Regions from separate parts of the Paenibacillus sp. PDC88 genome, predicted to be linked through region 1. Evidence: a T-box and tRNA genes for the amino acid it is inferred to sense, from the RefSeq annotation. Region 1 holds a T-box; the other regions hold tRNA genes.
What was found. A T-box is a leader RNA that pairs with one kind of tRNA and senses whether it is charged. The one in region 1 lies ahead of leuS (leucine--tRNA ligase), so its partner is inferred to be a tRNA-Leu.
Positions count from the first base shown of each region.

Region 2: it has a tRNA-Leu gene. The T-box ahead of leuS (leucine--tRNA ligase) is inferred to sense a tRNA for this amino acid. The anticodon was not compared.
Region 3: it has a tRNA-Leu gene. The T-box ahead of leuS (leucine--tRNA ligase) is inferred to sense a tRNA for this amino acid. The anticodon was not compared.

Region 1 covers NZ_FNNT01000004.1:245,617-255,499, forward strand. The annotation lists gene BLW49_RS14520 (carbon starvation CstA family protein) at 1-1,206, shown strand, start outside; gene BLW49_RS14525 (M3 family oligoendopeptidase) at 1,413-3,107, shown strand; T-box leader at 3,211-3,454, shown strand; gene leuS (leucine--tRNA ligase) at 3,572-6,010, shown strand; partial or broken gene comER (late competence protein ComER) at 5,991-6,854, opposite strand; gene BLW49_RS29215 (ComEA family DNA-binding protein) at 6,971-7,627, shown strand; gene BLW49_RS14545 (deoxycytidylate deaminase) at 7,788-8,306, shown strand; gene BLW49_RS14550 (ComEC/Rec2 family competence protein) at 8,421-9,883, shown strand, end outside.
Region 2 covers NZ_FNNT01000008.1:628-10,510, reverse strand. The annotation lists gene BLW49_RS21300 (ABC transporter permease) at 1-891, opposite strand, end outside; gene BLW49_RS21295 (extracellular solute-binding protein) at 1,012-2,550, opposite strand; gene BLW49_RS21290 (extracellular solute-binding protein) at 2,780-4,300, opposite strand; gene BLW49_RS21285 (helix-turn-helix domain-containing protein) at 4,386-6,680, shown strand; gene BLW49_RS21280 (ABC transporter permease subunit) at 6,804-7,715, shown strand; gene BLW49_RS21275 (ABC transporter permease subunit) at 7,901-8,677, shown strand; tRNA gene BLW49_RS21270 (tRNA-Leu) at 8,756-8,835, opposite strand; tRNA gene BLW49_RS21265 (tRNA-Arg) at 8,850-8,923, opposite strand; tRNA gene BLW49_RS21260 (tRNA-Leu) at 8,937-9,022, opposite strand; tRNA gene BLW49_RS21255 (tRNA-Cys) at 9,031-9,104, opposite strand; tRNA gene BLW49_RS21250 (tRNA-Gly) at 9,111-9,185, opposite strand; tRNA gene BLW49_RS21245 (tRNA-Gln) at 9,194-9,268, opposite strand; tRNA gene BLW49_RS21240 (tRNA-His) at 9,281-9,356, opposite strand; tRNA gene BLW49_RS21235 (tRNA-Trp) at 9,378-9,451, opposite strand; tRNA gene BLW49_RS21230 (tRNA-Tyr) at 9,459-9,544, opposite strand; tRNA gene BLW49_RS21225 (tRNA-Thr) at 9,556-9,631, opposite strand; tRNA gene BLW49_RS21220 (tRNA-Phe) at 9,645-9,720, opposite strand; tRNA gene BLW49_RS21215 (tRNA-Asp) at 9,744-9,820, opposite strand; tRNA gene BLW49_RS21210 (tRNA-Met) at 9,832-9,883, opposite strand, start outside.
Region 3 covers NZ_FNNT01000005.1:422,212-432,094, forward strand. The annotation lists gene BLW49_RS17760 (PucR family transcriptional regulator) at 1-1,459, shown strand, start outside; gene BLW49_RS17765 (serine hydrolase domain-containing protein) at 1,568-3,013, shown strand; gene BLW49_RS17770 (acyl-CoA dehydrogenase family protein) at 3,058-4,233, shown strand; gene BLW49_RS17775 (uracil/xanthine transporter) at 4,426-5,961, opposite strand; gene BLW49_RS17780 (ankyrin repeat domain-containing protein) at 6,044-6,874, opposite strand; gene BLW49_RS17785 (LysR family transcriptional regulator) at 6,994-7,887, shown strand; tRNA gene BLW49_RS17790 (tRNA-Gly) at 8,033-8,103, opposite strand; tRNA gene BLW49_RS17795 (tRNA-Pro) at 8,117-8,190, opposite strand; tRNA gene BLW49_RS17800 (tRNA-Arg) at 8,237-8,313, opposite strand; tRNA gene BLW49_RS17805 (tRNA-Gly) at 8,320-8,394, opposite strand; tRNA gene BLW49_RS17810 (tRNA-Leu) at 8,403-8,489, opposite strand; tRNA gene BLW49_RS17815 (tRNA-Lys) at 8,508-8,580, opposite strand; tRNA gene BLW49_RS17820 (tRNA-Gln) at 8,590-8,664, opposite strand; tRNA gene BLW49_RS17825 (tRNA-His) at 8,686-8,761, opposite strand; tRNA gene BLW49_RS17830 (tRNA-Tyr) at 8,779-8,864, opposite strand; tRNA gene BLW49_RS17835 (tRNA-Thr) at 8,876-8,951, opposite strand; tRNA gene BLW49_RS17840 (tRNA-Asp) at 8,999-9,075, opposite strand; tRNA gene BLW49_RS17845 (tRNA-Met) at 9,087-9,160, opposite strand; tRNA gene BLW49_RS17850 (tRNA-Val) at 9,171-9,243, opposite strand; tRNA gene BLW49_RS17855 (tRNA-Glu) at 9,252-9,323, opposite strand; tRNA gene BLW49_RS17860 (tRNA-Ser) at 9,356-9,447, opposite strand; tRNA gene BLW49_RS17865 (tRNA-Asn) at 9,496-9,568, opposite strand; tRNA gene BLW49_RS17870 (tRNA-Ala) at 9,573-9,648, opposite strand; tRNA gene BLW49_RS17875 (tRNA-Ile) at 9,673-9,749, opposite strand; rRNA gene rrf (5S ribosomal RNA) at 9,798-9,883, opposite strand, start outside.

The DNA of each region.
Region 1 (9,883 bases):
TGGATCGTATTCGGCTGTATTTTTGCCGGAGCGGTACATGACTATTTGATCGGTATGATCTCCATTCGCAACCGCGGAGCCCACCTGCCTGAGCTTGCGGGTAAGTTCCTTGGAAAAGTAATGAAGCATGTTGTAAACGCATTCGCTATTTTGCTGCTCATCTTGGTGGGAACGGTGTTCGTCACTTCTCCAGCGAGCCTGATTCATAACCTGATAGAAGGACGAATCGGCATGGGACTTATACTCATCGCTATTTTCGTTTACTACATTTTGGCTACATTGCTGCCGATTGATAAGATTATCGGTCGTTTCTATCCAATCTTTGGTGCACTGCTCTTGATATCTTCAGTGGGTGTCGGAGCTATGCTGATCTTTAAGCAAGCCCCAATTCCTGAACTGACGCTGACGAACCTCCATCCGGATAATCTGCCGATCTTCCCGCTGTTATTCCTGACGATTACATGTGGTGCCTTGTCAGGCTTTCATGCGACGCAGACACCGATTATCTCACGGACGACACAGCGTGAAGGGCAAGGACGCAAAATCTTCTACGGTATGATGATCGCAGAGGGGATTATTGCCATGGTATGGGCTGCAGCAGCGATGAGCCTGTTTCAAGGTCCGGTTGGCTTAAATGAGCTGCTTGCAGAAGGAGGCACCGGGTTAGTTGTAAGTGAGGTAGCGAAGGTGACCCTTGGTGCATATGTGGGTACGCTTGCCGTGCTTGGCGTTATTGTCCTGCCGATTACTTCAGGCGATACAGCGTTCCGAAGTGCGCGAATGATCATTGCAGACTACATCAAGCTGCCGCAGCTTGATATTAAGAGACGGCTGATCATTGCTGTTCCGCTCTTCGTTATTTCGATCGTACTGACTCAGATTGACTTTAACATCCTGTGGAGATATTTCTCTTGGGCGAATCAGGCAACGGGTGTCATTGCCTTGTTTGTCGGAGCGATGTATCTGTATGTCGCACGGAAGAACTTCTGGGTAGCCCTCATTCCGGGAGCTCTAATGCTGTACACAACCATGGTTTATATCCTGAATGCAGAGATTGGCTTCCGTATGAGCATGGATGCTTCGTATATCGGAGGAGGAGTCATTAGTGTTGTATTGGTTGTTGTCTTTTTCAGAGCTGCACAAAAAGCACGCGCCAATGAGCTTCCTCTGGACGTCGATGTATCGGATTACAACCGGGCAGCCTGAGCTTGAATGAACAGGTAGATTATATGTTCTAATAAGAGCACCGCTGCAGTGCGGATCATCTTGAGATGACGGGCTGCGGAGGTGCTTTTTATTATATTCCACACTTTTTTAACCACATATCAATTAACTTCATTTACTCTATAGAACTGGACAACTAATTGGGATATAATGGGTAGGGAAATCAAGAGAGGGCAGGTGTAACGTCGATGAAATTTAGTGAATATCGTTATGAAAGACCGGATGTAGCTCAGTTCGAACAAGAGTTTGGCAGTCTGCTTACCGTATTTCGCGAAGCAAAGAATGCGGACGATCAAGCCCAAGCGATGAATGAGCTCAACAAGCTCAGAGGAGCCGTAGCCACACAGCTGACACTTGTGTCCATTCGTCATTCCGTGGATACCAACGATGAGTTCTACAAGGCTGAGAAGGATTTTTCCGATGAGACGACACCGCTGTTTCAGAAATACATAACAGAGTACTATGAAGCTCTAGTCCAATCTGAATTTCGTCCAGAGCTCGAAGCCCGTTTCGGGAAGCAGCTGTTCCAACTCGCCGAGCTCGAGATCAAGACGTTCAGCCCTGACATCATTAGTGATCTGCAGCTTGAGAATAAGCTGTCAACGGAATACTCCAAGCTGATTGCATCTGCCAAGATTGAGTTTGAAGGTGAGGAGCGCACACTGTCCCAGCTGATCCCGTTTGGCGAATCGACAGATCGTTCCATGCGGAAACGGGCGGAGGAAGCACGTACCGCCTTTATGAGCGAGCATGAGGAAACGCTGGACCGCATCTATGATGATCTGGTTAAGGTAAGAACAAGCATGGCGATCAAGCTGGGCTTTAACAATTTTGTAGAGATGGGCTATGCCCGCATGAGCCGTATTGGCTATAACGCCGAAATGGTTGAGAAGTTCCGCGCTCAGGTGCTGGAGCATATCGTACCGGTAGCCTCCAAGCTCAAGGAACGTCAGCGTAAACGGATCGGCGTAGACGAGCTCTACTACTATGACGAGAATGTAGTCTTCCCTACTGGGAATGCAACGCCTAAGGGGGACCCGGAATGGATTGTCCGGAACGGGAAGAAGATGTACGATGAGCTGTCACCGGAGATGAGTGAGTTCTTCAACTTTATGCTCGATAATGAGCTGATGGATCTGGTCAGTAAAAAAGGAAAGCGCAGCGGTGGATACTGCACGTTCATCTCAGACTACAAAGCACCGTTTATCTTCTCGAACTTTAACGGAACATCCGGAGATATTGACGTACTGACCCACGAGGCAGGCCATGCTTTTCAGGTGTATCAGAGTCGTGACCTTGGCGTTCCTGAGTATATGTTCCCGACACTTGAAGCTGCCGAGATTCATTCCATGAGCATGGAGTTCTTCACTTGGCCGTGGATGGATCTATTCTTCGAGCATGAAGTGGATAAATACCGATTCGAGCATCTCGCAAGCGGCCTTACCTTTATTCCTTACGGAGTATCGGTAGATGAATTCCAGCATTTTGTCTATGCGAATCCAGAAGCGACTCCAGCAGAACGGAAGCAGGCATGGCGTGAGATCGAACGGAAGTATCTGCCGCATCGCAATTACGAGAATAACAGTTATCTGGAGCAAGGCGGCTTCTGGCATAAGCAGGGCCACATTTTCAGCTCTCCGTTTTACTATATTGATTACACCCTTGCTCAAATCTGCGCGTTCCAGTTCTGGAAGCGTTCGAGAGAGGATTATGCTGCGGCATGGGCCGATTATTTGAATCTCTGTCGTCAGGGAGGAAGCAAATCCTTTACGGAGCTGGTGGCCATCGCGGGCCTGATCTCCCCATTTGAAGAAGGCTGTGTCACTTCGGTGATCGGCACGATTGAAGAATGGCTCGACAGCGTGGATGATACGGCACTGTAAGACGGACATTATACTGACCACAAGGCGAGATTGAAATCAAGCTGTAAAACGCAATATTTGACTTTATCCTTGTCAATCTTGTATAATGATCCCGATTATTATTGAATTTTCGATGAAGAGGAATAGTAATAGCGCCTGTGTATTTCAGAGAGCCAGCGGTTGGTGCAAGCTGGTTGCCGGAGCACTATGAACTCGCCTTGGAGATATGAGGTTAGGCTAATTGTTCAGCATTTGGTAAGCCTCATCGGTTCACCGCCGTTACAGGGTGCTTAAGGGAGTGGACGACGAAGCACGTTTGTCCGCTAACTAGGGTGGTACCACGGGAATTACAACCTCTCGTCCCTAGCGATGACACGCTATGGGATGCGGAGGTTTTTTTGATTATAGAATTCATTTAGTTACGCTAGCTGAACCATTCTGTAATCGCGTGGAGAAGTTGGTTATGATGACGAGGAGGATGCACATTGAGTCAGAAAGAACAGCCGAAGCACGGCTATAATCCCCAGGTAATTGAGCCGAAATGGCAGCAATACTGGGATCAGAACAAGACATTTAAGACAGAGGAAAATCCGGACAAACCGAAATTTTACGCCCTGGATATGTTCCCTTATCCTTCAGGTGCAGGACTGCACGTAGGACATCCAGAGGGCTATACGGCAACTGATATCGTGTCCCGATACAAGAGAATGCGCGGCTACAACGTGCTTCACCCGATGGGCTGGGATGCCTTTGGACTTCCTGCTGAGCAGCATGCTATTGATACGGGACAGCATCCACGGGATATTACCGTGAAGAATGTCAATAACTTCCGCCGTCAGATCAAATCACTCGGCTTCTCTTATGACTGGGATCGTGAGATCAGTACGACAGATCCTGATTACTACAAATGGACACAGTGGATCTTCATCCAGTTGTATAAGCGCGGTCTGGCCTATGTATCCGAAGTGCCGGTAAACTGGTGTGAAGAGCTTGGAACAGTGCTTGCTAACGAAGAAGTCATCGACGGTAAGAGTGAGCGCGGCGGATTCCCGGTTGTGCGCAAGCCAATGCGTCAATGGGTGCTGAAGATTACGGAATATGCCGATCGTTTGCTTGATGACCTGGACGAACTGGATTGGGCAGAGAGCATCAAGGATATGCAGCGGAACTGGATCGGAAGATCCAAAGGTGCGGAGGTGACCTTCCCTCTCGAAGGTCATGATGCAGGGGTTACGGTATTTACTACCCGCCCAGACACCTTATTCGGTGCAAGCTATGCGGTACTTGCTCCAGAGCATGAACTGGTAGCAGACATCACAACAGCTGAACAGCGTGAGGCCGTTGAAGCATACGTCGAGAAGGCTTCGCGGAAGAGTGATCTCGAACGTACCGATCTTGCGAAGGAGAAGACAGGTGTATTCACAGGGGCTTATGTTATCAATCCTGTAAACGGGGCTAAACTGCCTGTATGGATTGCAGATTATGTACTGGCTGGTTATGGTACAGGTGCAATTATGGCCGTTCCGGGTCATGACAGCCGTGACTGGGAATTCGCCAAGGAGTTTGGACTTGATATTATTGAGGTGGTATCCGGCGGAGATGTAACACAAGAAGCATACACAGGCGACGGAGCTCACGTGAATTCCGGCTTCCTGGATGGTCTGCATAACGAAGAAGCGATTGCAGCTGCGATCTCATGGCTTGAAGAGAACGGCAAAGGTCAAGGTAAAGTTACCTACCGCCTGCGGGACTGGCTGTTCAGCCGTCAGCGCTATTGGGGAGAGCCGATTCCGATTCTGCATTTGGAAGACGGAACGATGAAGACTGTGCCTGAGGATCAGCTGCCGCTGCTATTGCCTGAAGTAGAGCAAATCAAGCCTTCCGGTACAGGAGAATCTCCCCTTGCTAATGTAACGGAGTGGATTAATACCGTAGATCCGGAGACGGGCATGAAGGCTCGCCGTGAGACGAATACGATGCCGCAATGGGCGGGAAGCTGCTGGTATTACCTGCGCTTCATCGATCCTCACAATGACAAGGAGCTTGTCTCGAAGGAGAAGCAGCGGGAATGGCTGCCGGTAGACCTTTATATCGGGGGAGCAGAGCATGCCGTGCTTCATCTGCTGTATGCCCGCTTCTGGCACAAAGTGCTGTATGATCTGGGAGTTGTCGAGACGAAGGAACCGTTCCACAAGCTGGTGAACCAGGGCATGATTCTTGGAACCAATAACGAGAAGATGAGTAAATCCCGCGGTAACGTCATTAATCCAGATGATATCGTTGATAACTTTGGTGCGGATACACTGCGTATTTATGAGATGTTTATGGGACCGCTTGAAGCGACCAAGCCTTGGAACGAAAATGGCGTTGAAGGCGCACACCGCTTCCTGGCTCGCGTATGGCGCCTGTTTATCAATGAGGATGGCACTCTGAACGAGAAGATCAGCGATCAAGGCACCGAGGAATTCAAGCGTACATGGCATAAGACGATTAAGAAAGTAACGGACGATCTGGAGCACCTGCGCTTCAACACGGCGATCAGTCAGCTGATGATCTTCATTAATGAAGCATACAAGGCAGAGCGTCTTCCGCGCGAAGCAATGGAGAACTTTGTTCAGCTCTTGTCACCACTCGCTCCGCACATTGCAGAAGAGCTGTGGTCCCGCCTTGGTCATGAAGAGAGCGTGACTTATGTTGCTTGGCCGGACTACGATGAATCACTCACGGTAGATAAGGAAGTTGAGATTGTAATTCAGATCAATGGTAAGATTGTACAGCGTGCACACGTTGCAGCTGACCTCGATGCCAAAGGTCTTGAAGCCCATAGTTTAGAGCTGCCTGCCATTAAAGAAGCACTTTCTGGCAAAACAATCCGTAAAGTGATTGCGGTACCAGGCAAGCTTGTTAATATTGTTGCCGGTTAATTTCACCCGCTCCGAATTCGGCATCCAGCTGTTCCAGGTCCTCCTCGTATTTTGCATGCGTCACCTGGATCAATTGGTCGAATACGCCAGCTAGGTTGGAATCCAATAAATTCAGTGCCTTGGCGGTAATACCGCCAGGGACGGCAACACGTTTTTGGAGCTGTGACGGTGTCATGGCTCCTTCTGTTAACAGCTTACCCGTTCCAAGGAGCATTTCACTGGCCAGGCAAGTGGCTTCCTCATGATCAATTCCGGTATGCTGCACAGCTGCCTGGATCCATTGCTCCAGAAAAAAAGCGATGAATGCGGGTCCGCAGCTGGTAAGATCAGAGCTGATTCGGGTAAAAGTTTCTTCTACCTGAACCGGTCTGCTGATATAGGAGAACAGCTGCTCGACCCGTTTTTTATCTTCATCCTTCATTCGATTTCCATGAATACATAGAGATGCCCCGCTTCCTCTTAAATGAGTGATGCTAGGGATGATTTTCGTAATTTTACAAGGCAGCACAGACTCCAAATGCCGGATTTGAACCGGGCTTGTAATCGAAATAAGAATATGCTCCGGTTTGATAAAGGGCTTGATGTCCTGAGCAACTTCTTTGAATTCATGCGGCTTTACGCATAAGAAGATAAAGTTTGCCTTCATGACGGTTTCCTGATTCGTTTCAGCAGCTTTCAAACCCGGATAGATGGATGAAAGCTTAAGAACTTTGGCATGTGTCCGATTACTTGCCACGATTTGTCTAGCGTCAAGTGCTCCGGAAGCAAGGAAGGCGTTAATGAGTAAACTTCCCATGCTGCCGGTTCCGATAAATCCAACCTTCAACATCTTGAGGTTCCCCCTTTCTTGCTTTACGGTACTTACGCAGGCTTACGTTCTTCTTAGTGTATGCACCAGGTCTTGGACTACATGACGACAAATTTTACATCAATGTCACAATAGTTTAGGAGGTTTATGAGGTGAAGAGAGGAACCATAGCCGTAGCCCTGGCAGTACTGTCTGCAAGCGCGCTCATATTGTTTGGAGGATCTGGAGATTCCGGAACGGAGGAATGGACCGAAATCAGTGACAGAGTTGCTCTATCTGTAAAAGAAGGGGACGAAGCTGCTGAGGCTGGAGCTGAGTCAGCTGAGGTCAAGGAGACGAAGGCTGATGAGAGTACGGAGACAGAAGCTTCATTGGGTATTGGTGAGCAAACTGTAGATGGGCAGTCTGTAAGTGAAAGTAATCCTTCTGCCAAGGCACACGTAACTTCAAGCGAGGTGGAAGAGGCAGTCAGTGATAAGGCAGTGGATCCCTTACCAGAGAAGACGGAGGCTGACCGTGTTGCAGGGGAGGATCTAAGCTCTTCACAACCGGTGCAAAATACAGAGCCGGCCGCTGACACTATAGCGTCAGCAGGGGCAAGTTCTGCTGCTGAAGGCAAGGTAGCTGTTAACACAGCTGCGCTGGCAGAGCTGATGGAGCTTCCTGGTATAGGTGAGAAAAAAGCACAGGCGATCATCGATTATCGTGCTGAGCATGGTCCTTTTCAGAAACCGAGTGATTTGACGAATGTGAAAGGAATCGGCATGAAGATGCTGGAGAAAATGTCTCCCTACCTATATATTAATTAGTAGAATCAATTTCATAATACCTTTGGCTGCTTTAATCAAGAGTATATATAGATCAAAATGGTTTTACTTGTCTATATATAGTTTCAAATTCACCTTTTTTATGATTTATGAAATTGATTCAGTAACAGCGTAATCAATGTCTAAGGAGTAGTGAGGAACGATGTGTGCAGACATAAGAAAAGACTGGGATACTTACTTCATGGATATCGCTTATATGGTATCCACCCGTTCAAGATGCCCCCGCCGACATGTAGGAGCCGTACTCGTACAGGGAAAGAAGCTGTTAGGTACAGCTTATAACGGTGCACCCATGGGTGTGCCGGATTGTTCAGAGGCAGGATGTATGATCTCCGAGGAGTATGAACTTACGAACCAGGATGGCAAGGAGGTCATGGTGAAGAAGCAGCGCTGTGTCCGAACTATTCACGCCGAGCAGAATTTACTGCTCTTCACAGACCGAGCCGATCGGGAAGGCTCCTCAGTATATGTAACCGATGAGCCCTGCTGGACTTGTGCAAATATGCTGGCCAACAGCGGGATTACAGAAATTGTATTTCATAGACCTTATCCGAAGGATACGAGCAAGGTCCGCCAGATGATGGAGCATAAAGGGATTACATTCCGTTCGCTCAGCGGATATGAGCCACCAAGAGAAACACTGATGACCGTATCAGATTAATGGCTCGAAAGTGAGCCTTAACAATTATAATGAAGAGGAAGAACCTCAAATGCAGCCAGGGGAATGTGGCTTGTATTCGGGGTTCTTTTTTTGTGCTGCAGGAAGGAGGGTCCATTGAAGGGGAGACCGCTGGCCTTATTTTGTGCTTGCTGGATTGTAGGAAGCAGTGCAGCTCATCTATATGATGGGTTAAGACTATATGCCATTGTACTTGGTGTTATCCTGTTTCTCGGTATATTGTTCTACTTCACAGAAATTAGAGGAATGCTGCTTACAGTTTTAATGACGAGCATCGTGCTGTCCTGTACTTATTATGAATGGAATGATCTGAAGAACGTAACTGAGCTTCCCGCCTACATGGAACAGCCTGAGGGTGAGGTACCTGGAATGACGGTTGAGCTTCGAGGTACAATTGCATCCAAAGTCGAGGTGGATGGAGACAGAGTGCAGTTTGTGCTGCTTGCGCATAAGGCAAGAGAGATTGGAGCTCTAGATCCGAATTTGCAAAGCTCTGCCGAGACGGGCACAGATGAGGAAGCAGAAGTAATAACGGATGGGGAAGGAGCATATGGAGGAACGAATAAAGGATCAGTTAGCCAAGAAAATGATGTGCCCACAGAAGCTGCGCCTATGCTAAATGAGAAAATTCAGGTGCAGATCAGGCTGCTTGAAGAACAGGAGCAAACCATCGCAGACACATGGCAGCGAGGAGATACACTCACAATGACCGGCACGCTGGAAGCTCCAGGAGAGGCTCGTAATTATGGCAGCTTCGATTACAGAAAGTATCTGCATACGCACCAAATTCACTGGCTTGTGAAAGCAAAAGGAATCGACAGTATCGAGCATGCCCTGCTGGATACCCTCTATGATCGACATGTCATATTACGATGGAGCGATGCAGCGCGAGAAGAACTTGGAGGCAGGATGGAGGCGATGTTCGAGGAGCCGCATGCCGGTTATATGAAAGGGCTTGTTATCGGGATTGGGGACGAAATAGATCCGGATACCTACAGTGAATTCTCGCAGCTTGGACTTACGCACATTCTTGCTATCTCAGGAATGCATGTCGCCATTTACGTCTCTGCACTGCTGTTTGTACTGTCCAAATGCAGACTAAGTAAGGAGACAGCACTGACGATCACCTTATTTTTAGTGCCTGTCTATGTGCTTATATCCGGTTCTTCACCTTCTGTCGTCCGGGCCGGAATCATGTCGATGATCGGATTGTATATGGCAAGAAGAGGTCTCATGAAGGATGGTCTGAACATTCTCTGTCTGACCGCTCTTATTATGCTGCTGGTGGAGCCTTACATGCTGGTGAATGTGAGCTTTCAGCTGTCGTTTCTGGTAACAGCCGGTCTCATGATCTTCGTTCCACTGCTTACTCCGCATTTTGCCAAGTGGCCGAGGATCTTGTCCGGCACGGCGGTTGTAACCATCGCTGCACAGCTGCTGTCTTTTCCAATGACAGTCTATTATTTTAATCAATTTTCGTTATTATCGTTTGGAGCTAATTTTCTGCTCGTAGGGTTTATCAGCTTCCTTGTACTGCCGTTAGGCACTCTTGCTCTGGC
Region 2 (9,883 bases), on a different contig from region 1:
AATCAATCCGACAAAGGATTTAAAGAACCCAATCGCTGTACTATAGCTGAATTGCCCCTGCTTCATCGCAGCAGTGTAGACATAAGTGTCAATAATCTCTGCAACCTCCCGGTTCATGGAGTTCAGCAGGAGATATACATGCTCGAAGCCAAGCTCCAGCACATCACCGATCTTTAGAATGAGCAGAATAATGATGACACTGCGAATGGCAGGAAGGGTGATATGCCATATTTGACGCAGCCGATTCGCTCCGTCCATTCTCGCCGCTTCATATAGCTGAGGGTCAACAGAGGCAATGGCAGCAAGGTAAACGATCGTTCCCCAGCCTGCCTCACGCCAGATTACCTGAATGATATACGTTGGCCTGAACCACTCTGTGCTGAGCAAGAAATTGATTTTCTCGAAGCCAAAAAATACGAGCAGCTCATTCACAATCCCGCCGTCCATCGTCAGCATGACATAGCCAATCGACACGATAATAACCCAGGACATGAAATGCGGCAGATACACGAGGGTTTGGAATGTCTTCTTGAAGAAGGAGTTCCTCACCTCGTTCAGCATAAGGGCAAGAATGATCGGCACTGGAAAGTAGAAAAGCAGATTTAACCCGAACAGGATGAGTGTATTCGTGAGTATGTTTAGAAAATCCGGCTCATTGAACAATCGGGCAAAGTGCTCAAATCCTACCCATTCGCTGCCAAGTATCCCCTTGAACGGCTTATAGTCCTGGAATGAAATGACAAGTCCATACATCGGTAAATATTTAAAGATCATAAAATAGAGAATACCTGGGAGCAGCATGACGTAAATCCATTTATTTTTCCAAATTCTTTTACGCAGCCTGCTCTCCTTTTTACGCGTTGTTGCAGATGGAACGGCGATTTCCTGCATGGCTCTCTCCCTTTCTATCCGGTATGTCCGGCGGCACTAGAAACGTCTGGATGTAACATTATTCGGATGTTTTGGTGTTACTTATGCTTTGATAACTACTAATTACAAAGAACCCTATTGTTACTTCTTGGCTGCGTACGCTTCGTTAAATTCTTGAATAATCTGCTCCCCGCCCTGCTTCTTCCACTGCGCTACAGCAGCTTCAAATCCTGCTTGATCTAAGGTTCCATAGATATATTTGTAAGTCGCATCCGTAATGATCGTCTGCAGCTCAACACCTTTGGTTGTATAAGTCTCAGAATCAAGCGCTGCTGTAGGATCATGAACGGCAATCTCCTCGTTCGCTACCGTCAGCTCTTCTGCATGGATTCTGCCTGGCAGATCATGATACCCTTCGTACATTCCATTGGTTTCTGGTTCCCCGATAACACTGTCTTTGTAACCCTTCACTTCACGTTCGGTTTTTTCCTGATCCTCCGACGCTTTGGCCTTACCGTCCTCAACGGTATAATGTACGCCCTCCTGCCCCCAGTACATCAGATTGGCCACTTCAGGAGTCATCATCTTGTCAAAGAAGGCTAGCACCTGCTTCAGCTCTGCTTCATCCTTGATCGCGGAAGTTGGGAACAGAATGACATTGTTATATCCAGGAATTGCCCAGGTTGACGCTTCTCCTGTAGGTCCAGCAATCATGCTCTCCACATCCAGTACAGCATCCGGCGCATTCTTGATCAGATCCTTGTGCAGGGAATTAATATCCGACATTGCCCCGACATAAGCTCCTGCCTTGCCGCTCGTGAACAAGTTAACCTGATCCGTTTTACTCGTAGCCGCAAAATCCTGATTGATTAACCCTTCTTGATGAAGCTTCTTGAAGAAATCGAGGGTTTCCATATACTCAGGAAAAGTGAAATCCGGCTGGAGCTGTCCGTCCTTCTCCCCCCAGTTATTCGGAACCTTGTACCAGGAAGCAACGGTCTTGAATGCGCCATATACCAGGTCATTTCGGTCCGTCAGTCCAATTGTATTGTCCTGTCCATCTCCGTCCGGATCCTGCTCTTTAAACGCTTTCAACATAGTGTAGAATTCATCCACATTGGTTGGTGCTTCAATGCCCAGCTTATCTGCCCAATCCTTACGATAGATGAGTCCCTGCCTTGCTAGTGGCCTACCGATATATAGTGAATAAAGTTTTCCATCCACCTTTGTGTTCTCAAGAATGAGCGGCTTCAGTTTATTTAAGTTTTCAAATTCGCTTAAGTAAGGTCCTATTTCCCAGAACTGTCCGTCACGAATGGCTTCCTTCATTTGAATGAAGGTGGCCTGATTCTTCAAGTAAGTTACATCCGGCAGTGAGCCTGTCGCAAAGGAGGTATTTAATTTCTCTTCGTATGTGTCCGCCGGAAAAAATTGATACGTCAGCTTCGTATTTGTCAGCTTCTCCACTTCATTTTTAATCGTATCCGGTGGGGTTTCGGCTGTATTTAGAGGAAGCATAATCGTAATCTCTGCCGGTTGACTGGATGCTTTCTCCCCGCCTTGTGACGCCCCAGGTTCGCTGGAATTACCTGAACTGCTCTCTCCTCCGTCCCCACAGGCAGATAGGACCATACTGAATGACGTTAATAGACTGAGCATGGCGAATGTTCTTTTTTTCATATTTGTCATGACCTCCATTAAGTTGATGGATAACTTGCTTGCACTCTCACATTACATTTTAAAAACAGAGTACGAATACAATCATTTGCCCATATCACCTTACTCCGTGCGACATCTAATCAAATGATTATCCTGATTATCATCTATATTTCTGCTCTACTAGATCAAAAAAAACGCCCAATGTGTGTGATTCCTGCGAATCACCATTGGACGGTGCAAATTCCTCTATTCACTTGAAATAAGCAGCAGTATATTCTTGAATAATATCCTCTCCACCCGATTGCTTCCATCGTTCAATCTCACGGGCGAAGCCTTCTTGGTCAAGATTTCCCAAAATATAATGATAGGTTGCATCGGATATCAATGTTTCCAATTCCACATTTTTTTCGGCATACGTATCGGACTCCAGATGGAGGGTCGGGTCTTGAACCAGGAACTTCTCATTATCCATACTTAATTCCTCTGCTAATGCAGTTAAGGCTTCCTGCTTGGCAATTGGCATTACATTGGGGTTGCTGAGATCCGCAATCATTAATGTGTACAACGGATTTACTTCGTTAACCCGCAGAATGGACGTTCCTTCATCCAGAAGCACCTTTCCATCCTGAACCGTGTAGTGTATGCCTTCAATACCATAGCGCATCAAATTGGCAACATCCTCATCCATCGTTCTGTCAAAAAAGCCTAGGATCTTCTTCAGCTCCGCCTCTGTTTCTATGGCCTTCTTCGAAAATAAAAAAACACCGTTATAATTTGGAATAGACCACACTTTATATCCCGCCGGTCCCTGTATTCGATTCGAAAGTGTGAATCTTGCATCTGGATTCAGTACCTTAGTCTCATCATACAAACGCTGCACATCTGTCATGCTTCCAATATACACACCAGCTTTACCTGTAATGATCATATCTCTCTGTACATCCTTGCTAGTGACAGCAAAGTCCTGATTGATCAGCTTCTCCTTAACGAGCTTCTTCATGAAGTTCATCGTGTCCATGTAGGCCTGGGTCTCAAACTCAGGGATTAATGTGTTTCCTTTAACCAGCCAGTTATTCGGTGTTCCAAAATAAGAAGACAGTGTCTTGAAAGCCCCATAGGTGAGGTCGTTGCGATCTGCTAATCCAATCGTATCATGCAAGCCATTTCCGTCCGGATCAGAAAAAGTAAACGCTCTCATAACCTCGTACAGCTGGTCTAATGTTTTCGGTGTTTCGAGCCCTAGCCGATCAAGCCAATCTCCTCGAATGATGACGCCTTGTCTTGAAGAGGGTCTCTCTGTGTATAATCCGTAAATACGTCCATCCACCGCTGTCTGTTCAAGTATACCGGAATCCAGATATCGGAGATTCGGAAATTCTTCGATATAGGAGCCGATTTCCCAGAATGCATCCGTTCGTATCGCATTTTTGATAAAGGGATAATCAATATGCTTCACAAAGGTTACTTTCTTCATGGAATTGGTCGTGAGTGCCGTGTTCAGCTTATCTGTGTATATACCGTCTGTGATCCAATTGATCTCCAGCTCCGTATGAGTAAGCTGCTCAATTCGATCCATGATTTCATCACTCGGCGGATGGGGAAAATGAAGCGGGACCATCATCGATATTGGAAGCTTCTCCTCTGCTGGTACTTGCAGTTCTGCCTTAAGGGCACCACTATTACAGGCGGTAACGATCATCATGGACAATAGACCTGCCCCGGCCGCAATTATGCGTCTCCCCCATGCTACTCGCTTAAAAAGAACCATCATAACCGCCCATCCCCCTTGCCGAATTTTCCATTTATAGGCATAATCAATAAGAAGCCTCAATTACTAATCGAGACAGGTGATGTCCATGCGCTGGAACGCTTTGAGCTTTTTAAGCAAAATAACGATCTTCGTCCTCCTGCTGAGCACGATTCCTGTCATTTTCATCGGTGTATTTGCTTATGTTACCTCTACTCAGGAGATACAGCGGAACGTCAACAGCAGTAAGATGCAGCTTATTTTGCAAATTAATTCCGATTTAGAACAAAAGCTTGTGACTGTCAACCACACCCTTAATCAGGTAGTCAGCTCCAGTGTGCTTAAAAACGCTCTTCAAAGCCCACTTTTTGTAACCGATTTCAAAACCTATAATGATCTCCGCACCGAAGTCCGAAACATGCAGTCTTTTGAAACCAAGCTCGATGATGTTGTACTTATCAATTTCGACCAAAACTGGATGATCAAAAACTCAGGTCTCTACCGTTTCAATGATTACCCCCTGGCCGACGAGATTCAAGGTCTCCAAAATATGAAGGAGAATTCAGGCTGGACTCTTACTCCGTCGAAGTGGTTTTATAGTGAGGAGAATGCGAACGGTGCCAACTGCCAGTACAATATCAGCCTAGTTAAAAAGCTGCCCGCCACCGGAATTGAGAAATCCGGTCTTGCGATCGCCAATATCCCCTCCTGTGAGCTAAAGGACTTTATTCAAAAGGACGGTGATTCAACGGAAGACATTATCATCTTAGATGCCAATGAACGTATCCTGTTCCATTATGATCAGGAACTGATCGGGAAGCCCTTATCTGAGAGCGGACTCCATGCCGAAGGCAAGCTCGAGCAGCCGTCAGGACAGTTTACAACCGAATTGTCAGGTCAAGATTATGCGGTATCTTATTATCGTTCCGAGCTTAATGACTGGACCTATTTATCGGCAACCTCCATCCAGAGTCTTACTCAAAAATCTTCACAAATTGGAACCTACACTCTACTGATGTGTCTGGCTCTGCTGCTTATTTCCGTTGGAATGGCCTTTCTTGGATCAAGACGCATTTATTCACCTATCCGTAGATTACTGAATGAGCTAGGGCTTAGACCAGATCGTAACGAATTTGAGCATATCGGGGCTGAAGTGTCGGACTTATTCCAGTCGAAGTCAAGGCTTGAAAAGGAGCTGCATCAGCACATCCAGCAGGTTAGAACCTTCTATCTAACCAAAGTATTCACAGGCCAGTTCAAATCAAATGAGCTCCTTCACAAACTCGAGCAGTATGGTTATGGCAAACAAATGAACGAATGGCGCACGATGGCTGTCCTGACCATTCAGATTGATTTTACAGAGCAAACCCGATATGAGAAAAAAGACCTTGAGCTGCTATTGTTTGCCGTGCAAAATATGCTGGAAGAGCTTGTCTCACAGAAAGAACGTCTCACTCCAGTCATAATAGACCATACGATCGTTCTGCTGGTTGGCGGTGAAGAAACGGATGATACCGTATTTAATGCTTATCTCTACTCCTTAACAGAGGATGTTCAAAACCATATTGATCAGGTTCTTGATCTATCAGTGAGCATCGGGATCAGCTTACCTGTGGAATCTTTTCATGGTATTTCCATGGCATATCGGGAGGGGCTGGAAGCACTCAGACACCGAATTAAGCTCGGTAAAGGCATCGTTATCCAATATCAGGATCTTAATGATGGTAAGCACTACGTGAACCTGTCTTATCCTGCACAGCTGGAGAATGAGCTGATAGAGGCGATCAAGCTGGCAGATGAACGAAAGGCTCGGGACACTTTTGATCAACTGCTTAACTGTATCTTCGACCTTGAGCTCCTTCCCCATGAATATCAAATACCAATTACTCGGCTGCTTAATAATCTTCTGCTGATGATGCAAGAGTCTGGAATTAGCGTACATCATATCTATCATGAGAAGCGCTCTGTCTTTGAAGATATTCTGAAGCTGGACACCGTTGATGAGATCCGTAATTGGTTCTGGTTCAAGCTCATTCTTCCTATCGTTGGTGTATTCCGTAATCGCCAAAATACTCAATATCATCATATTTCTGAGAAGATCATTGACCTTGTACAGAATTATTATGATACAGATCTAACGTTAGAGGAATGCGCCCATCGACTTCACTACAATGCCAACTATCTCAGCAGTGTTTTTCGTAAAGAAACGGGCTGCTCTTTCAGCGAATACTTGACCAATTATCGTTTTAGTATGGCAAAAAAATGGCTGACAACGTCCGATATGTCCATCAAGGACATCGCAACCAAACTAAGGTACAACAATTCACAAAACTTCATTCGCTCTTTCCGAAAATTAGAGGGCGTCACACCCGGACAATATCGTGAAGACAGAAAAGCAATCTAGCGCTAAGGAGACGGATAGTCGTCTACTAGTGCTAGATTCTTTACAGTAGATGCTTAATATAGACAAAAACAGGTAAATTGTGATACTACTAGATGTATACTTTGAAATCTATTGGAGGTAGATATGAATCTTAAGTATCAAATGCTAAAATCTTTGATTGTAAGCATCCTTGCCTTCTGTCTTATCGTTTCTGTTGTTCTAATTCCTCGTCAGCTTGAACTAAGTATTCAGGATTATAAGATCGTAGCCGAGGAGCCCTCTCTTACTCTAAGTCAGTATACAGCCCATGTTAGTGAATTTTTCAAAACAGCGATCGAGAACGGAAGCTTGGGGGAATCGAGATATTCTGGCCATTCTTCAGAATCAGAGGCATTAAAAGCAATGGGCAGAAGCCTGCTGGTGATTGTGACAGCATTGTTAATTGGCTTGATCTTTGGGATCTTAAAAGGAGTTATGGATTACCGTCTCTCCAAAACCAGATTGAACTTGCTCGGCAATTGGACAACCTGGATCATCAATGCCATCCCCGATTTTTTCCTTATTTTACTTATCCAATGGTTTATTATCAAAAATGTTCCCTTTATTCGTTTCTTTGCAACCGATGGATGGCAGGGCTTTATCATCCCTTCCTTACTAGTATCCATCTATCCGATTGTCCAGATTGCACGACTTACCTCCGCTTCCTTAACCTCACAAGAAAATAAATTATACATCAAATTAGCCAGGGCTAAGGGACTTCGCGAGTGGGTCATACTGTGTAAACATATGTTAACTAATGGTATTATTACAATATTAACCCATCTTCCAGGGATGCTCGTATTCATTCTTTCAAATCTGCTAATGGTCGAAATCTATAGAAGTTACCCTGGGGCAGCGTACCGCTTATCCCAAGCTCTTGATTACGATACTCAAGTTGGAACCGGAAACAATTATGAACCTGGCGTCATTATCTATATTGTGCTTTACTTCATGCTGCTATTTTTATTGGTTCAATGGATCGCTGCTGCGGCTCGCCGATATTTCGATCGTCAATAATACATAAGAAAATATGAGATTTAATATTTAAGTTACATAGATAGTTAGAGTTTGAGGTGAGCAGATTGCGAAAGAATATTCCCTTGTTAATCGGTAGTATATTGTTAGGCTTGCTTCTATTTGTGATGTTTATTGGCCCTCACCTTCCATTTATAGATAAGAATTTGAGCCAGGAGAGATACCGTATGGATGCATTTAATAAGCTTGAACTTCCTGCGTTCGAAGCATCCGAGAAGAATTGGATCGGAACTGACAAAAAAGGAGTCGATAATTTAAGTAAGATTGTGATTGCAGCCAAAGAAACCATATTCATTGTTATCATAATTACTTTAATTCGCTATATAATCGCAATCCCACTTGGACTATTATCATGCAAAAAGAAAGGATTCTTTCACCATGTAATTAACGCATTGAATCAATGTTTTTCTTTCTTGCCACCTGTTTTTGCAACAGCCTTACTACTAGCTATTCCTTTTCTTCTCTTTACTGATCTCCGCCTGTTATGGTCCATTCTCATTCTTGCTGTCGTGGAAGCGGGCCGTGTTGCCTATACAATTCAACAACAGGCTAATCAATTGTCCAGGGAAAGTTATATGGAAGCTGGGATTGCGTTAGGACTAAGCTCTAGAACTCTAGTGAAGAATTATTACATACCTGCACTGTTACCAGAGTTGATCGTTAATTTCTGCATTGATTTAGGCAAAGTCATGCTTCTTATAGGACAGTTATCTATTATCAGTATCTTTCTTTCACATGAATGGAGAGAGGTCGACTATTATACTAACGAATTTGTCCAAACCGGCTTAAATTGGGCAGCTCTTCTTGCAAGTCACCGTCACGAAATTTTTCGAAGCCAATTTGGTTTTGTCTTTTACCCAGCATTTGCCATGATGTTCACCATCGTCACCTTTAATCTGCTTGGTGAAGGATTGCGACGCCATTATCAATCTACGCGTATATAGCAGGCAATCTTCCTTGATATCCAGTTTGTCCAATACAAAAAAGAGGAACATTACAGTAGTAATGATCCTCTTTTACGATGCCGGTGAAGGGACTCGAACCCCCACGGTTTCCCTCACGATTTTGAGTCGCGCGCGTCTGCCAATTCCGCCACACCGGCTTATTTAATTAAAGCGTGCCCTAAGAGATTCGAACTCCTGACCTTTTGATTCGTAGTCAAACGCTCTATCCAGCTGAGCTAAGGGCACATATTATCTAACATGCGGAAGACCAGACTTGAACTGGTACGATAGTCACCTACCGCAGGATTTTAAGTCCTGTGCGTCTGCCGATTCCGCCACTCCCGCTTAAGAAATGGAGGCGCCACCCAGATTCGAACTGGGGATAAAGCTTTTGCAGAGCTGTGCCTTACCACTTGGCTATGGCGCCTTATTATGGAGCGGACGACGGGAATCGAACCCGCGACCCTCGCCTTGGCAAGGCGATGCTCTACCGCTGAGCCACGTCCGCGTAAAAAATGGCTGGGGATATAGGATTCGAACCTATGCGTGACGGAGTCAAAGTCCGTTGCCTTACCGCTTGGCTAATCCCCAATAAAATATAAATGGGGCGATCGATGGGACTTGAACCCACGAATGCCGGAGCCACAATCCGGTGCGTTAACCCCTTCGCCACGACCGCCATATAAATTAAAAGGTAATTTGGCAGGGGCAGCAGGAATTGAACCCACACTAACGGTTTTGGAGACCGCTGTTCTACCTTTAAACTATGCCCCTATGAAACTGGTGGAGGATGATGGATTCGAACCACCGAACCCTTACGGGAGCAGATTTACAGTCTGATGCGTTTGGCCACTTCGCTAATCCTCCATATGAAACTGTGGTGCCGGCGAGAGGACTTGAACCCCCAACCTACTGATTACAAGTCAGTTGCTCTACCAGTTGAGCTACACCGGCACAAGGTGTTAAATGGTGGCTCGGGACGGAATCGAACCGCCGACACGAGGATTTTCAGTCCTCTGCTCTACCGACTGAGCTACCGAGCCATATTATATCATAATAATTCAAATGGCGGAACTGACGGGATTCGAACCCGCGATCTCCTGCGTGACAGGCAGGCATGTTAGGCCTCTACACCACAGTTCCATGTAATTCAATTGCGGGGGCAGGATTTGAACCTGCGACCTTCGGGTTATGAGCCCGACGAGC
Region 3 (9,883 bases), on a different contig from region 1:
CGGACTTGGCATTAAGACAAAGCGGTATCTTGATCACATTCCTGAAGAGGCCAAAGAGGCCGCGGACCGTCTTCAGTTTCCACTACTGGAGCTGTCGCTCGACTGCGCGCTCTCCGAAGCGCTGCATCAGCTGCTGGCCCGTATTATGGAATCCCGAACAGAGGAGATGAGATATGCACTTGAGAGCCACCGATACTTCTCCGACATTCTTCTGGAAGGCAAAAGCCTTCAAACGATTCTGGAGGAGCTCGCAAGGCTCCTCTCCTATCCCGTACTTCTTGTGAACCGCAGCTTGGAGCCTTTTGCTACATCATCCGGATTTGGAACTGCCTACTCCTCGTTCCTGCAAGATATCTCGAACTGGCTGCCATCTATGCTGCATGGGGCCCGCTCTCCCAGCATCCCGCTGCCACCCGGCAGTGCTGTTCCTTTTTCCTATTTGCTTCAGTATCCGATCCAGACTGATCAGTCCCAAGGGTACCTGCTGTCCTTTACGAATCAGAATCCGGTCAGCACGCTCTCCTTGCTCACACTCGAGCAGGCAGCGAACGTAATCAGCTTTGATCTGCTGAAGCGCCAGGCTGTCAAGGAACGCTCCCGCCGCTACAAGAACGACTTCTTCGGCGACCTTGTGGATGGACTGATCTCAGACAAGCAGGACCTGATTCATCGCGGGCGCCGATATGGACTCAGTGAACAGCGCTCGTATTACTGTGTTGTGCTGAAGAAGGATGCCCCTCTCCGCAGCCACAATAGCTTCAGCTCCTATTCACCATTGCTGCCGAGTGACTCCATCAGAGGGCGCACAGCTTCAATGAAGGAAGATCTGTATGAGCTCGTGAAGGGGGAAGCTAAGGCGAGCGATTTCTCATTCATTCTTTTTTCCAAAAATGATGCCGTCGTCATGCTGCTTCCAGTGAATACCCTCGAGGAAGCGGCCCCAGACGAGCACCAGCTGCCTGAACGTCTTCTCGCCTCACGCTTGAAGCAGATGATTCATTCGCTCTGGTCTCAGCATGAAGTATCGCTGTCCGTCGGGGTCAGCAATACTGCAGATGAGCTGTCTCAGCTGCCGCGAGCTTACCAAGAAGCACTCGATGCATTGCAGACGGGTCTGCACAGCCAGCAGCAGCGCTACGTGCAGTTCTATCATGTCAAGGAGTTATCTGACCTGTTGCGGATGCTTCCGCAGGAGGACCTGCAGGAGTTTATCAAAGAAACGTTCGCACACTTGCTCTTTCTGGAGGACAAGGAACGCGGAGAGCTCTTGAAGACGCTGCGGAGTTTTTTGGATAATCACTGCCATATTGCCGATACGGCCAAGCAATTGTACCTTCACCGAAATACGGTGATTTATCGGCTGGACAAATGTGAGCAGCTGACAGGCCGCTCTCTGCGCCTGCCTGCCAACAGCCTGCGCTTTAGAGCAGCGTTTTTGATGGAGGAGTTATTAAATTAATGCACCATTATATGGGTTGTTTACCAACTTTCAATCCTATAAAATGAAACCAGTGTGGTTAGATCCATTACATAAGGTCATAATCAGAATTGGAGGCTTACTTACAACATGATTAGATTCAGCACGTCTGTTCATAAAATATCGATGTTTAACCGAACATTATCAGCTATACTTGTCACCTCTGCATTACTATCACAGTCAGTAGGCATTTCGCCGGTTCAGGCTGCTTCCGCAGCTTCTGTTGCTTCCGCCGTGACCAAGCCAGCTTCCATTACAGTCGACAGCCAGTCCGTCACGTGGGAATACGCCCCTTTTGTTGAGAAGGGAACGACCTACGCCCCCCTTAGACAGGCGGCCGCTGCTCTCGGCGGGCAAGTGAAATGGAACCAAGCCAAACAAACGGTGGAAATTTATGATCATGGCGATACCATTACACATCGTGCAGGAACCAACGTTATTCAAATCAATGAAGTTCGGCTCATGCTCCCTGCCCCATCCAAGAACATGAGCGGCACACTTATGATTCCGCTTCGTTCTCTCTCGGATGCGATGAAAGCAGGGCTGCAGTTAACGAATACCTCTTCCCAGATGATCATCACCCTGAAATCAGATTCGTCGACGATCATGAGTAGTGAATCGGCAGCGATTGACCAGTATCTTAAGGAAGCAGGGTATTCAGGCATTGCACTCATTGCAAGCAACGGAGACATTCAGTTGAGAAAAGGTTACGGGTTATCCGACCACAATTCCCTTGTTCGCCCGGATCAAAAATCGCGCATTGCCTCCATCACCAAAGGCTTTACAGCCGCAGCGATCATGCAGCAGGTTCAGCAGGGAAATATTTCGCTTGAAGACCCTGTTTCCAAATACGTATCCGGAATTGACCGCGGTAATGAGATTACCATTCATATGCTGCTCTCACATACTTCCGGGCTTCCTTCCAATTTTACGCGCGCGGAAGGAATTACTATGGAGGATACACTGGCGGAGATTCGTACGAAGAAGCTGATGGCAGAGCCAGGTGCTGAATACCGGTACAGCAATAACGGATACATTTTGCTGGCTGCTATTCTGGAGCGTGTGTCGGGCAAAGAGTACGGCGTATATCTCCATGAGCAGTTCTTCAAGCCGATTGGCATGAAGGATACAGGTACGGCAACCCCTTCTACCAAAACGATCAAAGGCTATACGGATCAGAAGGGTACATGGGCTGAGGCCAGCTATTATGTTTCCCAATCCGGAACCGGTACGCTGTATTCTACAGTCGATGATCTGCTGAAATGGGATCAGGCTCTGCGAGGAAATAAGGTGCTGTCGGAGGAAATTCAAGAGACCATGTACACGCCATATTCTGATCGAAACTATGGATACGGCTGGATGGTCAGTGAAACAGAAGAGGGTACGGTCGTATTCCATAACGGCAGCGGTACAGGCTACTCCACAGGTATTTCACGCAATCTGGATAACGGCATAACGGTCATCCTGCTCGGCAACCATGCTGGAATGGATATGACAGGCATGCTCAACCATATTCAGGAGATGGCTCTCAAGTAATAGACGTTAATTTCAGGTCAGACCAACGAAGAGAGGTGTCACTCGTGTTTCATAAACCACAGAAGGATCATATTGAGATCATCGGAAGCATAGCCGATCAGCATATGGATAGTGCAGCAAGAGCAGATGAGCAGAATGAGCTGAACTACGCACTAATAGAAGATCTGCTGTCAGCAGGCTACCACACCTATTCTGTTCCCAAGGAGTATGGAGGACTCGGCGTATCTCTCTCTGATTTCTTACAGTGTCAGGAGCGTATCGCCATGGTGGATGCTGCAACAGCTCTCGCCATTGGATGGCATCATATTACGGTATTCAACGTAGGTCAGAATCAGCTATGGGATGAAGCAGCCTTTCATGCTTTATGCAGAGCCGTTGTATCGGAAGGTGCCTTGGTTAATGCAGCAGATTCGGAAAAAGCGACGGGAAGCCCTTCACGTGGCGGGAAGCCGCAGACCTCTGCAGAGAAGACTTCGGATGGCAATGGCTATGTGCTGACAGGGCGGAAGACATTTACGTCGCTATCGACGGCGCTGCATTATTATGTCGTATCCGCCACAGATACGGTGACTGGTGAAGTAGGTGAGTATCTGGTTCATAAAGATAATCCAGGTGTAAGTATTGAGCCCACCTGGAACATGACAGGCATGCGCGGGACGGCCAGCCATGATCTTGTGCTGAACCAAGTGCAGCTGCCTGAAAATGCGCTGGTTCGAAGACGCCCTGCAGGGAAGAAATCCATTCGTCCCAACGCCTACTTGCTTAACATTCCAGCCGTATATCTTGGGATCGCCCAAGGAGCAAGGAGAGAAGCACTTCGTTTCGCTGCGGCATATCAGCCGAATAGCCTGACCCATCCCATTATCGAGCTGCCTCACATTCAGCACAAGATCGGGCAGCTCGAGATGGAGCTGACGATAGCCCGGCATTTTTTGTACAGTGTAGCGGCTAGATGGGAGCAGCTGGAGCGGCCTTTGACAGACAGCGACTTGGCCCGAATCGCTCCCGATCTTGGCGCAGCCAAGACCTTTGCCGTTCAGAACGCACTCTCTATTGTGGATACAGCCATGCGAATCGTCGGAGTTCACAGTCTGGCCAGCTCCCACCCGCTCTCACGCATGTATCGTGATGTAAGATTCGGACTCCATAATCCGCCGATGGACGACGCTGTTTATCAGATGCTGGCCAATCGCGCCATCAGTGAAGTTCCCTTAAGCTAAATTTTTAAATGAAAAAAGAAGCTACGAAACACTGCCTTCCGCCTAAAGCTGGCATGTGATTCGTAGCTTCCTATCATTCTTCTCACCTGATATTATTTTCTATTAGATATAGCTGGCAGCAACACCGTAAGCTTATCCTGATTTTTGCTCATATTACTAGTTTTCACTACCAACCTAACCTGAACCTTCTACTCATCCCATATTTTTATTTAATTTGGCCGTTTCGTATTTATCCCAGCCCACCATATTCTCTAAAATAATGACTAGCACTACTCCTATCACAAGTCCATTGGACAACAGGGGCGTAAGCAGCGGAGGAAAGTCTCTAAAAGCAGAGATCGGTATGTTCATGATGCTTATTCCAACAAGCACAGGCAGTGCCACCCGATAGATGGTCTTCGGATTAAATACCGCACCTTGGAACGTGCGAATGGCCGTACCGAACATTTGAAGATACGCGGCAAACAGTACCGCATTTCCGACCGTTAGAGGCAGCTGGGCCAGCCATCCGCTTAACGAAGGGAACACCCCGACAATAATGAACATCAGAGATCCAGCTAGTAGAGCCGCACGCCGGAGAACCTTTGTATTCTCTAGAAATCCGATCGAGGACGCAAATGTGCCAAAGGGAATCAATCCCAGGCATCCTCCGAGCACCGAGAATAGATTGGTGAATATAAATGCCCTTTTGTACTGCCCCGAAGTTGCTGTTCGATTGAATAATTTCCCTGCAGCGGTTAGGCTCGTTAACGTATTCGTCATGTTCACAAGTCCGGCAAGCAGCCCAACCATTATAATCCCCGGCTCTAATCCAAAATTACCCCAGGGCATCCACTGCCATAATGCATCACTGCCTGCCGAGCCCCCTGTAGAAGCAGCAGATGCGGCCGATCCCGAATTCTGACCAAACAACAATGTATAGGCTATCCAGCCAAACACAATTCCCCCAAGAAGCGAGAATTGTCCCCATTTCCCTTTACCTTTGAGATGAATAACAGCGACTACCAGGATAATCACTAGGGATAGACCTGCAAGAGGCAGATTCCATGTACCGTTCTGATCATAGCCGATCATACCTTTGAAGAATGTATTAGCCAACTGAAATGTAAGCAGCAACAGATACACGCCCATTACGATCGGGGTAAACACACGCTGCAATATGCGAATAAATCCGCACATCGCCAAAATAATGACCATCACACTCGACAAGATAAACCCGCTCATCAAACTCGACGCTACTGTTGCGAGATCCATTCCCATTGCGGGAGCAGACGCACAAATACTAAGCACCACACCCCACCACACGCCGGCAGGTCCATCCATGAGTGCATATCGGTGCCCCCATATAACCTGGACGATACATAGCAGCCCCGTCAAAATAAAAGAACGCTGCATCGAAGCAGCTATTTCTTCAGGCGGTAGCCCTAACGCATGACCAATCGATAGCGGCACCATCACGGTATTCGTAAACAAAAAGAAGAGCCACTGCACACCGGCAAGCAGCACATTCCATGAAAACCTCGATCTGAGCTCAACGCGAGATACTTTCGATCGCAGGTCAGAAATTGTAGTCTTTGATCTTAACTCAGCACGCGTTGTCTGATTCTTGTCATGGTCGAATTCGTTTTTTTCTCCGATCTTATCGAGCATTGTATTCGATGCCTTGTTTAGATGATTCTCTTTATCTTTCATTTCCCATCTCGATGTGGGTGTCTTCTCTGTACTCATTATTAAACCAGCTTTCAAATTTCAATATATCTAATATCCTTGTTGAATCTCACTCATATTTATGTTGTAATCGTTAGTCCTTCTATTTAGCACCAGCATTCTCCAGGATTGCAATTATATCCGTGTAATTTCGGCTCTTCGCATGCGCCAGGGGCGATACACCTTCTCCATCAGCCAGGTTCACATCTGCACCATGTTCAACGAGCAGCTTCACAATTTGAGTATGCCGTTCTCCGCCATCTCCTAGAATAACCGCCTCTAACAGCGCAGTCCATCCGAGATTGTTGATATGATCAATATCTACATCCGAATGCTCAAGCAGATATTCGACAATCTGAACATGGCCTCGATCAGCTGCCGGTATTAATGCAGTGCCTCCGAACCGATTCGTAAGTGTTGTATCTGCACCTGCTTCAACCATCAGCTTCACAATCTCCGGTCTGCCTTCAGCTCCAGCATAGAGAAGCGGGTTATCGCTGCGCTGATCTCTCAGGTTCAAATCTGCCCCTTTCTGGATAAGAGCCTCTACCGTATCAGGCTTATTACCATAAGTCGCTGCAAGGATCGCCGTTCTTCCTCGTTCATCCGTAACATTAATATCAATACCTTGCTCCAGCATGGTAAGAACCTTGTCCGTATCTCCAAGCTCTGCTGCATTTATAAAATCCGTAGAGTTCACTTGATCATCCTCCTGACTATGATTCTTATTGTTATTTTGCTGTGCTCCTGCGTTGGGAGAATCCTCAGATTCGATGGCGCGATCAGCTGTGCCCGAATTCATAGATTGATCTGCTTCTGTATCAGAAGCCGTTTGTGCATCATGCCGGGATTTTTCTGAATCTCCATCCATTGCACAGCCTGCGATCAACGTCATCATAACTAATATTGATAAGGAAGTCTGTAATAACCTCACATCATCCCTCCACCACTGTGCTATGTTTTTATGGTATCATGGGGAATACTATATTAAAAATATTTAAAACCTTGCTAAAGTATAGGATTATCATATAGATAAGGATGAGGATTTAACGGATGGATATTAAGCAGCTACGTTATTTTATTGCTTTGGCAGAAGAATTGCAGGTTACCTCAGCAGCGCATAGACTTCATATGTCACAGCCTCCTCTGAGCCAGCAGCTGAAGCTGATGGAAACAGAACTCGGTGTCCCTTTGTTCTATCGGAACGGGAGACAGTTAGAGCTTACTTCCTCGGGAAAGACGTTATATGAGCATGCGTTAACCATCACCCGCTTGATGGAAGAAGCTACTGCAGAGGTGCAGGAATCGGGTCTTGGAGTCAGAGGAAAATTGTCCATTGGCATCAACACACTGTCAGATGAGAAGCTGCCAAAGGTACTGAGTACTTTTCGCACCCTCTATCCGAAAGTTACTTTTAAAATTCAACAGAACGAAACCAACACACTTGCCAAACTAATCAAAGAAAGAACACTGGATTTAGCCATAATACGCCTCCCCATAGCACTAGAGGAGTTTGACTATGAAGTGCTTGGCACGGAGCCTCTATATTTTGTAACTGGAGCCCATCAAGCAAGCACAGATCAGTTAGACCATGAATCCGTAGATTCCATTCCTTATGAGAGGGTGTCGGAGTATCCTTTAATCCTGCCAAGTACAGAAGGACTGGGCTTATATCACTTGATCCTGGATCAGTTTCACAGTCGAGGCCTGTCGCCTGTAATCATAGGAGAATGCTCTGATATTGGAATGCTCGTTGAACTCGTCGCCTCAGGATTCGGCTCTTCGATTCTGCCTAGAAGCTCCTTGCATCGATATAAAGGTGAACGAATCCTCACTTATCAAATTGCGGGGCCTCAGGAAACATCTAGTTCAGCCGTCATTTGGCTCAAGCAGCATTACCTTAGCAAAGCCGCTCAGAAGCTCATTGATCTGTACAAGACTTTGTGATTCGCTTGTGGAATAACAATTATGCGTAGTAAACCATCGCAGTATTATAGTGACGAAACAGACATAGTTAAGTTAATTTGTAATATATTCTAATGCTGTGCACAAAAAAAGCCTTCCGCATAAAGCGAAAGGCTTTTCTTAAGTAAGCGGGTGATGGGAATCGAACCCACGCTACCAGCTTGGAAGGCTGGAGTTCTACCATTGAACTACACCCGCAAAATATATAAAATCGGGATGACACGATTTGAACATGCGACCCCCTGGTCCCAAACCAGGTGCTCTACCAAGCTGAGCTACATCCCGTTACACAGATTAAGAATGATAATGGCCTGTTATCATTTCATAAAAGTGGCGCGCCCTGAGAGATTCGAACTCCCGACCTTTTGATTCGTAGTCAAACGCTCTATCCAGCTGAGCTAAGGGCGCGTATTATGGAGCGGAAGACGGGAATCGAACCCGCGACCCTCGCCTTGGCAAGGCGATGCTCTACCGCTGAGCCACTTCCGCAAAACATATGGTGCGGTCGAGAGGACTCGAACCTCCACGGCTGTTACACCACTAGAACCTGAATCTAGCGCGTCTGCCAATTCCGCCACGACCGCATATGTTATTTAAAAAAGTGAGCCATGAAGGACTCGAACCTTCGACACCCTGATTAAAAGTCAGGTGCTCTACCAACTGAGCTAATGGCTCTCATTAAAATGGCTGGGGATATAGGATTCGAACCTATGCATGACGGAGTCAAAGTCCGTTGCCTTACCGCTTGGCTAATCCCCAACAGTGATAAGGAGTAAATAATGGGGCGATCGATGGGACTTGAACCCACGAGTGCCGGAGCCACAATCCGGTGCGTTAACCCCTTCGCCACGACCGCCATATTTTTAAAAAAACTGGTGGAGGATGATGGATTCGAACCACCGAACCCTTACGGGAGCAGATTTACAGTCTGATGCGTTTGGCCACTTCGCTAATCCTCCATATGAAACTATGGTGCCGGCGAGAGGACTTGAACCCCCAACCTACTGATTACAAGTCAGTTGCTCTACCAGTTGAGCTACACCGGCGAATTGATTACCAAAACTGTATTCCAAATCAGAAGTAAACAATGAAATGGCGGAACTGACGGGATTCGAACCCGCGATCTCCTGCGTGACAGGCAGGCATGTTAGGCCTCTACACCACAGTTCCATGTAATTTAATTGCGGGGGCAGGATTTGAACCTGCGACCTTCGGGTTATGAGCCCGACGAGCTACCGAGCTGCTCCACCCCGCGATATTAAGAATGGAGACTGAGGGGATCGAACCCCCGACCCTCTGCTTGTAAGGCAGATGCTCTCCCAGCTGAGCTAAGTCTCCATATAAAGTGACCCGTAGGGGATTCGAACCCCTGTTACCTCCGTGAAAGGGAGGTGTCTTAACCCCTTGACCAACGGGCCTTACTAAAAGTATTACTTGTCCAATAAGTTAGTGGCGGAGAAAGAGGGATTCGAACCCTCGAGACGCTTGTGACGCCTACACGATTTCCAATCGTGCTCCTTCGGCCAGCTCGGACACTTCTCCGTGAGAGCTAAGTCCCTGAGAGCAAATGAATGCTCTCAGGATATTGGACTCCCCGAACAGGACTCGAACCTGTGACAACTCGATTAACAGTCGAGTGCTCTACCAACTGAGCTATCAGGGATCAATGGTGGAGCCAAGCGGGATCGAACCGCTGACCTCCTGCTTGCAAGGCAGGCGCTCTCCCAGCTGAGCTATGGCCCCAAAATAAAGGAATGTTAAGTTAAATGGTGGGCCCTAGTGGACTCGAACCACCGACCTCACCCTTATCAGGGGTGCGCTCTAACCAGCTGAGCTAAGGGCCCTAATATTTAAAAATACTGTACAGGGCAAAAAAATAACCCTTAGGGTTTGCTTGGCGGCGTCCTACTCTCCCAGGACCCTGCGGTCCAAGTACCATCGGCGCTGGAGGGCTTAACGGTCGTGTTCGGGATGGGTA